4 regions of the Pseudomonas sp. T1.Ur genome follow, and region 4 is predicted to be linked to each of the others. Evidence: predicted binding sites of a transcription regulator. Region 4 holds the regulator's gene; each other region holds the start of a gene.
What was found. The regulator sigma-54, encoded in region 4, starts transcription at its own class of promoters, with help from an activator protein. The targets are predictions, from matches to a motif close to ANTGGCATNNANNTTGCTNT.
Positions count from the first base shown of each region.

Region 1: glnK (P-II family nitrogen regulator) is a predicted target of sigma-54. The motif match lies at 2,691-2,710, and genes of this name have one in related genera.
Region 2: flhA (flagellar biosynthesis protein FlhA) is a predicted target of sigma-54. The motif match lies at 2,068-2,087, and genes of this name have one in related genera.
Region 3: glnA (type I glutamate--ammonia ligase) is a predicted target of sigma-54. The motif match lies at 1,757-1,776, and genes of this name have one in related genera.

Region 1 is NZ_JAMGSN010000001.1:5,858,535-5,862,354, reverse strand. It holds gene sutA (dormancy-specific transcriptional regulator SutA) at 1-43, opposite strand, end outside; gene M8Q45_RS25870 (secondary thiamine-phosphate synthase enzyme YjbQ) at 145-570, opposite strand; gene M8Q45_RS25865 (ammonium transporter) at 783-2,117, opposite strand; gene glnK (P-II family nitrogen regulator) at 2,151-2,489, opposite strand; gene M8Q45_RS25855 (accessory factor UbiK family protein) at 2,906-3,166, shown strand; gene M8Q45_RS25850 (sensor histidine kinase) at 3,173-3,820, opposite strand, start outside.
Region 2 is NZ_JAMGSN010000001.1:1,079,557-1,083,376, forward strand. It holds gene fliR (flagellar biosynthetic protein FliR) at 1-568, shown strand, start outside; gene flhB (flagellar biosynthesis protein FlhB) at 572-1,708, shown strand; gene flhA (flagellar biosynthesis protein FlhA) at 2,147-3,820, shown strand, end outside.
Region 3 is NZ_JAMGSN010000001.1:5,202,972-5,206,791, forward strand. It holds gene thiI (tRNA uracil 4-sulfurtransferase ThiI) at 88-1,542, opposite strand; gene glnA (type I glutamate--ammonia ligase) at 1,871-3,277, shown strand; gene M8Q45_RS22945 (chorismate mutase) at 3,401-3,820, shown strand, end outside.
Region 4 is NZ_JAMGSN010000001.1:4,566,817-4,570,636, reverse strand. It holds gene rapZ (RNase adapter RapZ) at 1-497, opposite strand, end outside; gene ptsN (PTS IIA-like nitrogen regulatory protein PtsN) at 500-964, opposite strand; gene hpf (ribosome hibernation-promoting factor, HPF/YfiA family) at 977-1,285, opposite strand; gene M8Q45_RS20345 (RNA polymerase factor sigma-54) at 1,362-2,855, opposite strand; gene lptB (LPS export ABC transporter ATP-binding protein) at 3,020-3,745, opposite strand; gene lptA (lipopolysaccharide transport periplasmic protein LptA) at 3,745-3,820, opposite strand, start outside.

The sequences.
Region 1 (3,820 bases), 1.3 Mb from region 4:
CACCTACTTCGAGGTCGTCGTTTTCCAGATCATCGTCGCTCATGTTCTACCTCATGACTTGCGAAAAGCAGATTAGTTATAGCCCAGCTTCGCCATCTGTCGAAGGCTGCCAGAAAAAATTCAACATCCGCCGGCAATCAGCGGTCATGCCCCTTCACCGTGCAAGGTGGCGAGGACTTTACGAGCACCGCCATGATCACGGTGTTCGCCCAAATAGACACCTTGCCAGGTACCCAATGCCAACCGCCCCGCCGTTACCGGAAGGCTGAGCTGACACCCCAGCACACTGGCCTTGAAGTGCGCCGGGAGGTCGTCCAGGCCTTCGTCGTTGTGCTCATAGTCGGCGGTTCCTTGTGGGATCAGCCGATTGAAAAATCGTTCGAAGTCTCGACGTACCGCCGGATCGGCGTTCTCGTTGATGGTCAACGAGGCCGAGGTGTGCTGCAGCCACAGATGCAACAGACCGACACGACACGCCTTGAGTTCAGGCAGGCCGGCAAGCAACTCGTCTGTCACCAGATGAAAGCCCCGGGGCCTTGCCCGCAGGGTTATCAACGTCTGTTGCCACATACAGATCTCCGCACGTTCGGCGCGCATTCTAGCGCGCTCTGGGAAAAAACAAAGGGCCTAATATTCTTGCCCCCATGTAAGCCTTTGGCGGTAGAAAAACCCATGTCGCATACACAACAAAAGGCGTCGGAAAAACCAGCACGCCCTGTGAGCAATGACAAATTCCAGACAAAAAAATGCCCGGCGAACCGGGCATTTTTTTTATGCGCTGCTTACAGGTTGTAACCGCGCTCGTTGTGCTGGGCCAGGTCCAGGCCCACGGCTTCTTCTTCCTCGGAGACACGCAGGCCCATGACGGCGTCCAGTACCTTGAGGATGATGAAGGTGACGATCGCGGTGTAGACCACGGTGAACGCCACGCCCTTGAATTGAACCCACACTTGCGCGCCGATATCGGTCACGGTGCCGAAGCCACCCAGGGCCGGTGCGGCGAACACGCCGGTCAGGATCGCGCCGAGGATACCGCCGATGCCATGCACGCCGAAGGCGTCCAGGGAGTCGTCATAGCCGAGTTTGCGCTTGAGGGTGGTGGCGCAGAAGAAGCACACCACGCCGGCCGCCAGGCCGATAACCAGGGCACCCATCGGGCCCACGGTGCCAGCAGCGGGAGTGATGGCGACCAGGCCGGCCACGACACCCGAGGCGATGCCCAGTGCGCTTGGCTTGCCGTGGGTGATCCACTCGGCAAACATCCAGCCCAGCGCCGCCGCGGCGGTAGCGATCTGGGTGACCAGCATCGCCATGCCGGCGGTGCCGTTGGCGGCAACGGCGGAACCGGCGTTAAAGCCGAACCAGCCGACCCACAGCATGGCCGCGCCCATCAGGGTATAACCCAGGTTATGCGGCGCCATTGGCGTGGTCGGGAAGCCCTTGCGCTTGCCCAACACCAGGCACGCCACCAGGCCGGCGATACCGGCGTTGATGTGCACCACGGTGCCGCCAGCGAAGTCCAGCACGCCCCAGTCCCACAGCAGGCCGCCGTTACCGGACCAGACCATGTGCGCAATCGGCGCATACACCAGGGTGAACCACACGCCCATGAAGATCAGCATGGCGGAGAACTTCATCCGCTCGGCAAACGCGCCGACGATCAGGGCCGGGGTGATGATGGCGAAGGTCATCTGGAAGGTGATGAACACCGCTTCAGGGAACAGCGCCGCCGGGCCGGTCAGGCTGGCTGGCGTGACCCCCGCCAGGAACGCCTTGCCGAAACCACCAATGAAGGAATTGAAGTTGACGACGCCCTGCTCCATGCCGGTGGTGTCGAACGCGATGCTGTAGCCATAGATGACCCACAGGACGCTGATCAGACCGGTAATGGCAAAGCACTGCATCATCACGGAAAGAAGGTTTTTCGACCGGACCATGCCACCGTAGAACAGGGCGAGGCCGGGAATGGTCATGAACAGTACAAGAATCGTGGCCGTCAGCATCCAGGCGGTGTCGCCGGAGTTCAGGACGGGGGCTGCCGCTTCTTCTGCCATGGCCAGGCCAGGCATTGCGAAGGACAACAGGGCTCCTAGCCCTGCGAATTTACGCAGAGTCATATTGTTTTCTCCTGGGGCGTTGGGTTTGGCGGCTTAGATGGCGTCGGTATCGGTTTCGCCGGTACGGATGCGGATAGCCTGTTCCAGATTGACCACAAAGATCTTCCCGTCACCGATCTTGCCGGTGTTGGCGGCCTTGGTGATTGCCTCGATCACCCGGTCAAGATCCTTGTCGTCAATGGCGACATCGATCTTCACCTTGGGCAGGAAATCGACCACGTATTCCGCGCCGCGATACAGCTCGGTGTGACCTTTCTGCCGACCGAAGCCTTTGACCTCAGTAACGGTAATGCCCTGCACGCCGATCTCGGACAACGACTCGCGCACGTCGTCCAACTTGAACGGCTTGATGATGGCAGTGACTAGCTTCATGAAACTTTCTCCCGAATTGGTGGACTTGCCCCAGGAAAACAAACCCGACTCAAGTCTAAGCGCAGTGCCTGGCTTTGTAACGCGTCGTCGGCCCAAGTTGCCCGACAGGTGCCAGTTAACCGATCCTGACGAAACTCCCCGTTTCGCCTGCTGCACTGCATTCGTCACAGCGACTGCATCAGTGCATGGGTCATCAGCCTCTAAGCAGAAACCTTGCCATCTGTGCCCAACCCTCCTGATTTCAATCCCTTACCCGCTGCATGAGCCGGTGTCACGCCACCCAGCGCAACGATACGCACAACAACGGTGCGACAGCGCCCGGCCCCGTGCGCGAAAAGCGTGCATCCCTGCCTGGCGAATTGACTATAGACACTGCGTGATACACTGCCCGCCATTGTTTTCCAGGACACCCTGCCATGCTTGCGCCCAAAGACCTCCTCGACGCCCTGAGCGGCCATGCCTCCCGTTTGTTGAGTGGCGACACGCCGCTGCCCAAAAGCGAAATCGAAAGCCAGTTCAAGGCCCTGCTGCAAAGCGGCTTCAGCAAGCTGGACCTGGTCAGCCGGGAGGAATTCGACAGCCAGATGGTCGTGCTGGCGCGTACACGGGCCAGGTTGGAAAGCCTCGAGGCAAAAGTGGCCGAGCTGGAAGAGCGACTGGCTTCGACGTCGCCGTAAGCGACCTCAGCCTTGGGCAACCTTTCGCGATTGCCCGGGGACCGGCGTGATCGGCAACTCCAGGATGAAAAGCGCCCCCTTGCCCTCCCCCGCGCTGCGCACCGTCAGGTCGCCGCCCATCTCATGGGCGGCCAGGATGCAGCTGTGCAGGCCAAAACCATGACCGTCGGCACGCGTGGTGAAGCCATGCTCGAACACCCGGGCAAGGTTGCCCTCGGTAATGCCTTCGCCGTTGTCCTCCACCTCGATTCGCACACGGGCGTCGTCAACCGCCTTCAGGCGTAACGTGATGTGCGGCGACCGATCCGTGACCGGGACAAGCGCCTGCTTGGCGTTGTTTATCAGGTTGACCAGGATCTGCAGGACCTTGTGCTTGTCCAGCGGCATCATCGGCACATCGTCAAGTTCCTGGACCAGCGTCACCTTGTGCCGCACCAGGGACACCCCGCTGATGCGCACCACATCCTCCACCAACTCACGCAGCATGCCCGGTTCCAGGACACTGGAATTACCGGCGTAGGACTGCTGGGTCGCGACGATTTCCTTGATGTGGTCGATTCTGCGGGTCAACTGCGCCAACTCGGCGATCATGGCCTGCTGTTCGATGGCCAGTGCCTCGGCCAACTTGCCGAGATAGTCCGGCAGCGCGCGGCC
Region 2 (3,820 bases), 3.5 Mb from region 4:
TGCGCTGATGCTGGTGGCCGAACAGATCCTCATCGGTGCCTTGCTGGGCTTTTCGTTGCAGTTGTTTTTCCAGGCGTTCGTGGTCGCCGGGCAAATCATTTCGATCCAGATGGGCATGGCCTTCGCCTCGATGATCGACCCCACCAATGGCGTCAACACCGCGGTGATCGGGCAATTCCTGACGATGCTGGTGACGTTGTTGTTCCTGGCCATGAACGGGCACCTGGTGGTGTTCGAGGTCTTGACCGAGAGCTTCACGACGATGCCGGTGGGCAGCGCGATGCTGGTCAATCATTTCTGGGAAATCGCCGGCAAGCTCGGCTGGGTCCTCGGCGCGGCCATGGTGCTGGTGTTGCCGGCGATTACCGCGTTGCTGGTGGTCAACATCGCCTTCGGCGTGATGACCCGGGCGGCCCCGCAGTTGAACATCTTCTCCATTGGCTTCCCGCTGACCCTGGTGCTGGGCATGGTGATTTTCTGGGTCAGCCTCGGGGACATCCTCAACCAGTACCAGCCGCTGGCCACCCAGGCCTTGCAGTTGTTACGCGACATGGCACAGGCGCGCTGAACCATGGCCGAGAGCGAAAGCGGTCAGGACAAGACAGAAGACCCCACGGAGAAGCGCAAGAAAGAATCCAGGGAAAAGGGTGAAATTGCGCGTTCCAAGGAGCTCAACACCCTGGCGATCATGCTCGCTGGCGCCGGTGGCTTGCTGATTTATGGCGGTGGGCTGGCGTTGGATCTGCTGGAAATCATGCGCCTGAATTTCTCCCTGCCTCGAGAAGTGCTGCTGACCCCCGGCGCCATGACGCAATACCTGCTGCATTCGGGCAAGATCGCCATCGTGGCGGTGCAGCCGGTGCTGATCTTCTTGTTGCTGGCTGCTTTCCTGGGGCCTATTTCCTTGGGCGGGTGGTTGTTTTCCGGTAAGACCATGGCGCCCAAGTTCAGCCGAATGAATCCTGCGAGTGGGCTCAAGCGGATGTTCTCCACAACGGCCCTGATGGAGCTGCTAAAAGCGCTTGGGAAGTTTTTCCTGGTTCTTTTCGTGGCGCTGACGGTATTGCAGGCTGATATCGATGACTTGCTGCGCATTGCCCATGAGCCGCTGGAACAAGCCATTATCCACAGCGTGCAACTGGTGGGCTGGAGCACTTTGTGGATGGCCTGTGGCTTGATCCTGATCGCCGCCATCGACGTGCCGATCCAGCTCTACCAAAGCAAGCAGAAGCTGATGATGACCAAGCAGGAAATCCGCGACGAGTACAAGGATCAGGAGGGCAAGCCGGAGGTCAAGCAGCGGATCCGCCAGCTGCAGCGCGAGGTCTCCCAGCGCCGGATGATGGCGGCGATTCCCGACGCCGACGTGGTCATCACCAACCCGACCCACTATGCCGTCGCGCTCAAGTACGACCCGGACAAAGGCAATGCGCCGGTCCTCTTGGCCAAGGGCAGCGATTTCCTGGCGTTGAAGATCCGCGAGATCGCCGTCGCCAACGAAGTGATGCTGCTCGAATCCCCGGCATTGGCGCGGTCGATCTACTACTCCACCGAACTCGACCAGGAGATCCCGGGAGGCCTGTACCTGGCCGTGGCCCAGGTCCTGGCGTACGTCTATCAGATTCGCCAGCACCGCGCGGGCAAGGGCAAGCGCCCCGAACCGCTCAAGGACCTGCCGATCCCGCCGGACCTGCGCCGCGATTCCTGATCCCGGCTAACCCAAGGCCTGTGGGAGCTGATGCTGCTCAATCAAGGCAATCGATGAACCCGTGGCGAGGGAGCTTGCTCCCGCTGGGCCGCGAAGCGGCCCCCAAACCGGCCAAATGGGGCATCAGGCACGCCGCACCCGCCGATTTACGACTGCTTCGCAGCCGAGCGGGAGCAAGCTCCCTCGCCACGGGTTCCCATTCTTCTCAAGTGAACCGTATTACCCTGTGGGAGCGAGCCTGCTCGTGAATGCGGTTTGTCAGCCAACCTTTCTATCGACTGGGTAACCGTATTCGCGAGCAGGCTCGCTCCCACAGGTTGAATGTGCGCCAAGTCGTTCTATTTCAAGCTTTCGCAAAAGTTGGAAAGCTTCTTGCAATACCCCGCCTGCGCCCCCTCCGGGCGTCAAAAGTTTGCTTCACAGGAACGGGGAATATTGGTGGATCGCTCTCAGTTACTCAGCACCGCGCGCAGCAATGTCGTAGACCTCAGCCGGGGTAATCTGGGCGTGCCGCTGTTGCTGCTGGTCATGCTCGCCATGATGATGCTGCCGGTGCCACCGTTCCTGCTGGACGTGTTCTTCACGTTCAACATCGCTTTGTCCATCGTCGTGCTGCTGGTCTGCGTGTACGCCTTGCGGCCGCTGGATTTCGCCGTCTTCCCGACCATCCTGCTGGTGGCGACGCTATTGCGCCTGGCGCTGAACGTGGCGTCCACCCGCGTGGTCATGCTCCACGGCCAGGATGGTCACGCCGCCGCCGGTAAGGTGATCCAGGCCTTCGGTGAGGTGGTGATCGGCGGCAACTACGTGGTCGGTATCGTGGTCTTCGCCATCTTGATGATCATCAACTTCGTCGTGGTGACCAAGGGTGCCGGGCGGATTTCCGAGGTGAGCGCGCGTTTCACCCTCGACGCGATGCCCGGCAAGCAGATGGCGATCGACGCCGACCTCAACGCCGGCCTCATCGACCAGGGCCAGGCCAAGCTGCGTCGCCTGGAAGTGGCCCAGGAAGCCGAGTTCTACGGCTCCATGGACGGTGCCAGCAAATTCGTGCGCGGCGACGCCATCGCCGGCTTGCTGATTCTGTTCATCAACCTGATCGGCGGCATGGCCGTCGGTATCTTCCAGCACGGCATGTCCTTCGGTGACGCCGGCAAGGTCTACGCCTTGCTGACCATCGGTGACGGTTTGGTGGCGCAATTGCCATCACTGTTGTTATCCACAGCCGCCGCCATCATGGTGACCCGCGCTTCGGGCTCCGAAGACATGGGCAAGCAGATCGGCCGGCAAATGTTCGCATCGCCGAAGGCCTTGGCGGTTGCCGCCGGCCTGATGGCGGTGATGGGCATCGTGCCGGGCATGCCGCATATTTCCTTCTTGACCATGGCGGCCCTCGCGGCCGGTGGCGCCTACCTGTTCTGGAAGAAGCAGAACGTGCAGAAGGTCCAGGCGCTGGAAGAGGTCAAGCGCCAGCAGGAACTGCTGCCATCGCCGGCCCGCGCCATGGAAACCAAGGAGCTGGGCTGGGACGACGTGACGCCGATCGACATGATCGGCCTGGAAGTCGGCTATCGCCTGATCCCATTGGTCGACCGCAACCAGGGTGGGCAATTGCTGGCGCGGATCAAGGGCGTGCGCAAGAAGCTGTCCCAGGACCTGGGTTTCCTGATGCCGACCGTGCATATCCGCGACAACCTCGACCTGGCGCCGAGCGCCTATCGCCTGACGCTCATGGGCGTGATCCTGGCCGAAGCCGAGATCTACCCGGACCGCGAGCTGGCGATCAACCCGGGTCAGGTCTACGGTTCGCTCAACGGTATTACCGCCAAGGATCCGGCTTTCGGCCTGGAAGCGGTGTGGATCGAAATCAGCCAGCGCGCCCAGGCCCAGTCCCTCGGCTATACCGTGGTGGACGCCAGCACGGTGGTGGCGACCCACTTGAACCAGATTCTGTACAAGCATTCCAGCGAGCTGATTGGTCACGAAGAAGTCCAGCAACTGCTACAAGTACTGGCCAAAGGCTCGCCGAAGCTGGCTGAAGAGCTGGTGCCGGGCGTGGTTTCGCTGTCGCAGCTGCTCAAGGTGTTGCAGGCGCTGTTGGCTGAACAGGTA
Region 3 (3,820 bases), 640 kb from region 4:
CGATTTACAGTAGAGTCCGACAGTTACAGCGTGTCGGCGGCGTCGGGGGGCCGGTGACGCAGGCCACAGGCAAACAGCCCCGGGCACTTAGCTCGGTCGATAAACGCGCACATTGGCATGCCCCTCACTGAGCAAATGGTGGGCATGCAGGCGACTCATCACGCCTTTGTCGCAATACAGCAGGTACTGGCGAGTAGGGTCCAGTTCCTTGAAACGCGCGTTCACTGCATAGAACGGCATCGTTTGTACCTCGACGCCGGCGACGCTCAGCGGGTCGTCTTCAGCATCGTCCGGGTGACGGATGTCGATGATGATCTGACCGGCCAGCGCTTCGCCGACTTCTTCAATCTGGATGTCCTGGCCCAATTCGTCGATGACCCGATCGATCGGTACCAGCCTGGCGTTCTCGATCGCGCGTTCGAGTACCGCCATGTCGAATTCTTTCTCTTCGTGCTCCACGCGACCGCGCTTGGCCGCCGTCTTCGGATTGACCGAGATGACGCCGCAATACTCCGGCATGTGCCGGGCAAAATCGGCGGTGCCGATCTCGTTGGCCGTGTCGATGATGTCCTGCTTGTGGCTGGCGATCAGCGGACGCAGCACGAGCTTCTCGGTCACGCAGTCGATCACCGACAGGTTCGGCAGCGTCTGGCTCGATACCTGGGAAATCGCCTCGCCGGTCACCAGCGCGTCGATGTGCAGGCGGTCGGCGATGCTCGTCGCGGCACGCAACATCATACGCTTCAAAATGACGCCCATATGACTGTTATCGACTTTGCCGAGAATCTCGCCCAGGACTTCTTCGAACGGCACGCTCACAAATAACACGCGCTGGGAGCTGCCGTACTTCTTCCAGATGAAGTGCGCCACTTCCATCACGCCCAGTTCGTGAGCACGTCCGCCGAGGTTGAAGAAGCAGAAATGGCTCATCAGGCCGCGACGCATGATCTGGTAGGCGGCGACGGTGGAGTCGAAGCCACCGGACATCAACACCAGGGTCTGCTCCAGCGAACCCAGCGGGTAACCGCCGATGCTGTCGTGCTGGCTGTGGATCACGAACAACCGCTGGTCGCGAATTTCGATGCGCACTTCGATCTGCGGGTCTTTCAGCGAAATACCGGCGGCGCCGCACTGCCGGCGCAACTGGCTGCCGACATAACGTTCCACGTCCATCGAACTGAACGGGTGCTTGCCGGCGCGCTTGCAGCGTACCGAAAAAATCTTGCCGGCCAGCGCATCACCATAATGGAGCATGCATTTGGCGAGGATGTCGTCGAAGTCACCCAGCGGATATTCGTCGACCTGAAGAAAATGCGCGATGCCTGGCATGCAGCTCAGGCGCTCGGTCATTTCCTTCAGCAGCTTGGGCTCGCTGACACGGGTTTCCAGTTCGAGGTTGTCCCACACGCCATTCACCACCACGGCCGGGTCCAGGTCACGGAGCACGGCACGGATGTTCTTGGCCAACTGGCGGATGAAACGCATCCGTACCGGGCGGCTCTTGATGGTGATCTCGGGAAAGACTTTTACGATTAGTTTCATGAAAACAGCGCGCGAACGGCCAGCCGAAAAAGGGGGGCGCGGATTATAGCGGAAATTGCTCAAGGTTTAACCAGTTAATGTGCAGATGGTTTTGCATGCACCAAAACGGGTCATTATCGATTGACGGCGCCACATTGCAGTGCGTTATTGTCTGACAATCCTGGATTAACGCCTTTAAAAGCGTGGATTTGGTGCAAAAAACCCATGGTGGGGCACTGGCATGCAATTTGCTCCCTTGTGAGGCAGGTTGCCTTGGCAGAGTATTCGCGCCGGCATCACCCATATCTAAGGGCACTCCACTACCCGCCCGAAGCCACCCGGAGGACATATGTCGAAGTCGGTTCAACTCATCAAAGATCATGACGTCAAGTGGATTGATCTGCGCTTCACTGACACCAAAGGCACTCAACATCACGTGACCATGCCGGCCCGTGATGCGCTGGACGACGAATTCTTCGAAATCGGCAAGATGTTCGACGGTTCCTCCATCTCCGGCTGGAAAGGCATCGAAGCCTCCGACATGATCCTGATGCCGGACGACAGCACTGCCGTCCTGGACCCGTTCACCGAAGAGCCGACCCTGATCCTGGTCTGCGACATCATCGAACCTTCGACCATGCAAGGCTATGACCGCGACCCACGCGCCATCGCCCACCGTGCCGAGGAATACCTGAAGTCCACCGGCATCGGCGACACCGCTTTCTTCGGTCCAGAGCCTGAGTTCTTCATCTTCGACTCGGTCAAGTTCAAGTCCGACATCTCCGGCTCCATGTTCAAGATCTTCTCCGAACAAGGTTCGTGGATGTCCGACCAGGACGTGGAAGGCGGCAACAAAGGCCACCGTCCAGGCATCAAGGGCGGCTACTTCCCGGTTCCACCGTTCGACTTCGACCACGAAATCCGTACCTCCATGTGCAACGCACTGGAAGAAATGGGCCAGACCGTCGAAGTTCACCACCACGAAGTGGCGACTGCCGGCCAGAACGAAATCGGCGTGAAATTCAACACGCTGGTGAAGAAGGCTGACGAAGTACAAACCCTGAAGTACTGCGTACACAACGTTGCCGACGCCTACGGCCGTACCGCGACCTTCATGCCGAAGCCTCTGTACGGCGACAACGGTTCGGGCATGCACGTGCACATGTCGATCTCCAAGGACGGCAAGAACACCTTTGCTGGCGAAGGTTATGCCGGCCTGTCGGACACCGCCCTGTACTTCATCGGCGGCATCATCAAGCACGGTAAGGCCCTGAACGGCTTCACCAACCCGTCGACCAACTCCTACAAGCGTCTGGTGCCAGGCTTCGAAGCCCCGGTGATGCTGGCCTACTCGGCTCGCAACCGCTCCGCCTCGATCCGTATTCCTTACGTGAACAGCCCGAAAGCCCGCCGTATCGAAGCGCGCTTCCCGGATCCGGCTGCCAACCCATACCTGGCCTTCGCTGCACTGATGATGGCCGGCCTGGACGGTATCCAGAACAAGATCCACCCTGGCGATGCCGCTGACAAGAACCTGTATGACCTGCCGCCTGAAGAGGCCAAGGAAATCCCACAGGTTTGTGGCAGCCTGAAAGAAGCCCTGGAAGAGCTGGACAAGGGCCGTGCGTTCCTGACCAAGGGCGGCGTATTCAGCGATGACTTCATCGACGCTTACATCGCACTGAAAAGCGAAGAAGAAATCAAGGTTCGCACCTTCGTACACCCACTGGAATACGAGCTGTACTACAGCTGCTGATCCAGTAAGCGCCGCCACGCACGGCGTGAGTCAAAGAGAGGCCTCCTTCGGGAGGCCTTTTTCATGGGCGCTGGTTACGTGCATGATGATGCGCCGCCCCCCCCTCACAAGACGAGATTGCCAATGACTTCCCGCTTGAAGATTTGCCTCGCCCTGTCTGCAGCACTGCTATGTTCCACAGCCGAGGCCAACAACGCCCCCGAAGCCCTGACCCCGCTGCTCAATGCCATCGGCGAACGCCTGCTGATCGCCGATCAAGTGGCGTTGAGCAAATGGGACAGCGGCAAACCCGTGGAAGACCGTCAGCGCGAACGTGAAGTCATTGCCGGCGCCGTGGCCCAGGCGCCTGCCTACAAGCTGAGCGGTGAAACCGTGGAAGCGTTTTTCGCCGCCCAGATAGAGGCCAACAAATTCATCCAATACGTCAACTTGTCCGACTGGGCCCTGGAGGGCAAGGCGCCGGATCTGCCGCGCCCGGACCTGGTGGACGAGATCCGCCCCAAACTTGACCGCCTGCAAAAGCGCCTGCTGCAGCAACTGGCC
Region 4 (3,820 bases):
GCCGTTCCCGGTTCAGGCTGGTTCAGCAGGCGCAACTTGATGGTGTCGCGCAGCTGGTACAAGTTCAGGTGCGTGGTGTTGACCTTGAGGTCGGCCAGGTCGGCGATGGGGCCGAGCAGTTGGCTCTCGTCATGGATCGCTTCAGCCAGGGAGCGGCTGGCGTTGCTCAGCGGGTGGCGTCGACGGGTTTCTGAAAAGCGCTTGAGCAATGTTTCTTCGTCGGCATCCAGGTACAGCACATCGCATTGGATATGCCGGTTGCGAACTTCCTCGAGCAATTCCGGAAATCGCGACAGATGGCTGGGCAGGTTACGGGCGTCGATTGACACGGCGACCAGCGGTTGCGCGAGTTCGGTGTGGATCAGGGCGCGCTCGGCCAATTCCGGAAGCAGGCCTGCCGGCAGGTTGTCGATGCAATAGTAGCCGCTGTCCTCAAGCACATTGAGGGCCGTGCTTTTACCTGAGCCGGAGCGGCCACTGACGATGATCATGCGCATGTTTAATGGCCGTTCTGCTCGTCCAGGACTACCTGATACAAGGCTTCGTTGCTTGGGGCGCTGCGTAGTTTTTCGCGTACTTCCTTGCGATCGAGCATGCTGGCGATCTGGCGCAGCAGCTCCAGGTGCGCATCGGTCGCGGCCTCCGGGACCAGCAAGACGAACAACAGGTCGACCGGGGCGCCATCGATGGCGTCGAAATCTATGGGGGCTTCAAGGTGCAGCAGCGCGCTGATGGGCGAGGCGCAGCCCTTGAGGCGGCAATGGGGGATGGCAATGCCGTTGCCAAAACCGGTGGAACCGAGTTTTTCACGGGCAACCAATGCCTCGAAGACATCCTGCATTTCCAGATCCGGCACTTCGCGGTGGATCAGGTTGGCGATTTGTTCGAGGGCTTTCTTTTTACTGCCGCCCGGCGCGTTCACTTGGGAACGGCCGGGGGTCAGGATGGTTTCTAGTCGGATCATGGATTGGGGGGGTTAACGACCGGTTGCGCCCTGGAGGAGGCTCTGGGTCTTTTCCTTATGCTTTTTGAGTTGGCGATCCAGCTTGTCGGTCAGCAGGTCAATCGCGGCATACATGTCTGTGTGCTCTGCGTTGGCAACTACTTCTCCGCCGGGAATATGCAGCGTGGCTTCGATTTTCTGCAGCAGTTTTTCGACGCACATCGTGACTTGCACGTTGGTGATCTTGTCGAAATGCCTTTCCAATCGGTCGAGTTTTTCGCCGATGTAGGTGCGCAGGGGTTCGGTCACTTCCAGTTGGTGTCCACTGATGTTGACTTGCATACAGCTTCTCCTTCGTTGCCAGTGCATAAAGCGGCAGGCTGGGTTGCCTGCCACTGGAACGCTGTGGCGTGGCCTGTTACATCAACCGCTTGCGTTCGCTCGAAGGTGCGATCCCGAGGGATTCGCGGTATTTGGCGACGGTACGGCGGGCCACCTGAATGCCTTGTGCCTCCAGTAAACCAGCGATCTTGCTGTCACTCAACGGCTTTTTCTGATTTTCCGCGGCGACCAGTTTCTTGATGATCGCGCGGATGGCCGTGGACGAGCATTCGCCGCCTTCCGAGGTGCTGACATGGCTGGAGAAAAAATATTTCAATTCATAGATTCCCCGCGGGGTATGCATGAATTTCTGGGTGGTCACCCGTGAAATCGTCGACTCGTGCATGCCCACTGCCTCGGCAATGTCATGCAGGACCAACGGCTTCATCGCTTCATCGCCGTACTCCAGGAAGCCGCGCTGATGCTCGACGATCTGGGTCGCTACTTTCATCAGGGTTTCGTTGCGGCTCTGCAGGCTCTTGATGAACCAGCGCGCTTCCTGCAACTGGTTGCGCATGAACGTGTTGTCGGCGCTGGTGTCGGCGCGTTTCACGAAACCGGCGTATTGGGCGTTGACCCGAAGTTTCGGCACCGATTCCTGGTTGAGCTCCACCAGCCAGCGATCATTGTGCTTGCGCACGATCACGTCGGGGACAACGTATTCAGGCTCGGTGGATTCGATTTGCGAGCCGGGCCGTGGATTGAGACTTTGCACCAGCTCGATGACCTGGCGCAGCTCGTCTTCCTTGAGCTTCATGCGCCGCATCAGTTGGCTGTAGTCGCGGCCGCCCAGCAAGTCGATGTAGTCGGTGACCAGTCGCTTGGCTTCGGCCAGCCACGGTGTCTTGGCGGGCAACTGGCGCAATTGCAGCAAGAGGCATTCACCCAGGCTGCGGGCGCCGATGCCGGCGGGTTCAAACTGCTGGATGCGGTGCAGGACCGCCTCGACCTCATCCAGCTCGATGTCGAGCTCGGGGTCGAAAGCTTCGAGAATTTCTTCGAGTGTCTCGTCCAGGTAGCCCTGGTTGTTGATGCAATCGATCAGGGTCACGGCGATCAGGCGATCGGTGTCGGACATCGGCGCCAGGTTCAGTTGCCACAGCAAGTGGCTTTGCAGGCTTTCGCCGGCGGAGGTGCGGGTGGTGAAGTCCCACTCATCGTCATCGCCGCTTGGCAGGCTGCTGGCGCTGGTCTGGTAGACGTCTTCCCATGCCGTATCCACGGGCAAGTCGTTGGGAATGCGTTCGTTCCACTCGCCGTCCTCGATGTTATCCACCGTCGGGGCGGCTTCCTGATAGGACGGTTCCGGGATTTCGGCAGGGGTTTTCTGTTCGACGTTGTCGGCCAGCGGATCGGAGTTGTCGAAGTCGTCGCCTTCTTCCTGGCGTTCGAGCATCGGATTGGACTCCAGGGCCTCCTGGATTTCCTGTTGCAGGTCCAGGGTCGACAATTGGAGCAGGCGGATGGCCTGTTGCAGCTGCGGCGTCATCGTCAGCTGCTGGCCCATTCTCAAGACTAGCGATGGTTTCATGGCAGGGGCTTAACACCTTATTCGCCGGCGCACATGCGCCATCCACTACAAGGGCGCCGGAGCGCCAAACTTAAGCAAATTATATGCCTGAAACTGAGGTGTTTGCCTAGAGCGTCGCCACAATAAAATTGGCGACGCCCGGGCGATGCACCAGACATCTGTGCTTACAGGCGAAACTCGTGACCCAGGTACACTTCCTTGACCAGTTCATTGGCCAGGATGGTCGCGGAGTCACCTTCGGCAATCAGCTGGCCGTCATTGACAATGTAGGCCGTCTCGCAGATATCCAGTGTCTCGCGCACGTTGTGGTCGGTGATCAGCACGCCGATCCCCTTGGCCTTGAGGTGGTGGATGATCTGCTTGATGTCGCCCACCGAAATCGGGTCCACGCCGGCGAACGGTTCGTCGAGGAGGATGAATTTCGGCGCGGTGGCCAGGGCACGGGCGATTTCCACGCGGCGACGTTCGCCACCGGACAGGCTCATGCCCAGGTTGTCGCGAATGTGGCTGATGTGGAATTCCTGCAGCAAGCTTTCCAGCTCCTGTCGACGGCCGGCCTTGTCGAGTTCCTTGCGGGTCTCGAGGATGGCCATGATGTTGTCGGCAACCGACAGTTTGCGGAAGATCGACGCTTCTTGCGGCAAATAGCCGATCCCGGCCTTCGCCCGGCCGTGCATCGGCTGGTGGCTGACGTCCAGGTCGTCGATCAGGACGCGGCCCTGATCGGCCTGGACCAGGCCGACGATCATATAGAAGCAGGTCGTCTTGCCCGCGCCGTTGGGGCCGAGCAGGCCAACGATCTGGCCGCTCTCGATGGACAGGCTGACATCGCGCACAACCTGGCGGCTCTTGTAGCTCTTGGCCAGGTGTTGGGCTTTCAGAGTTGCCATTACTGGGCCTTTTGCTCGTCGGTTTTCTTTTTCGGCTGGATCACCATGTCGATACGCGGACGCGCCTCGGTGACC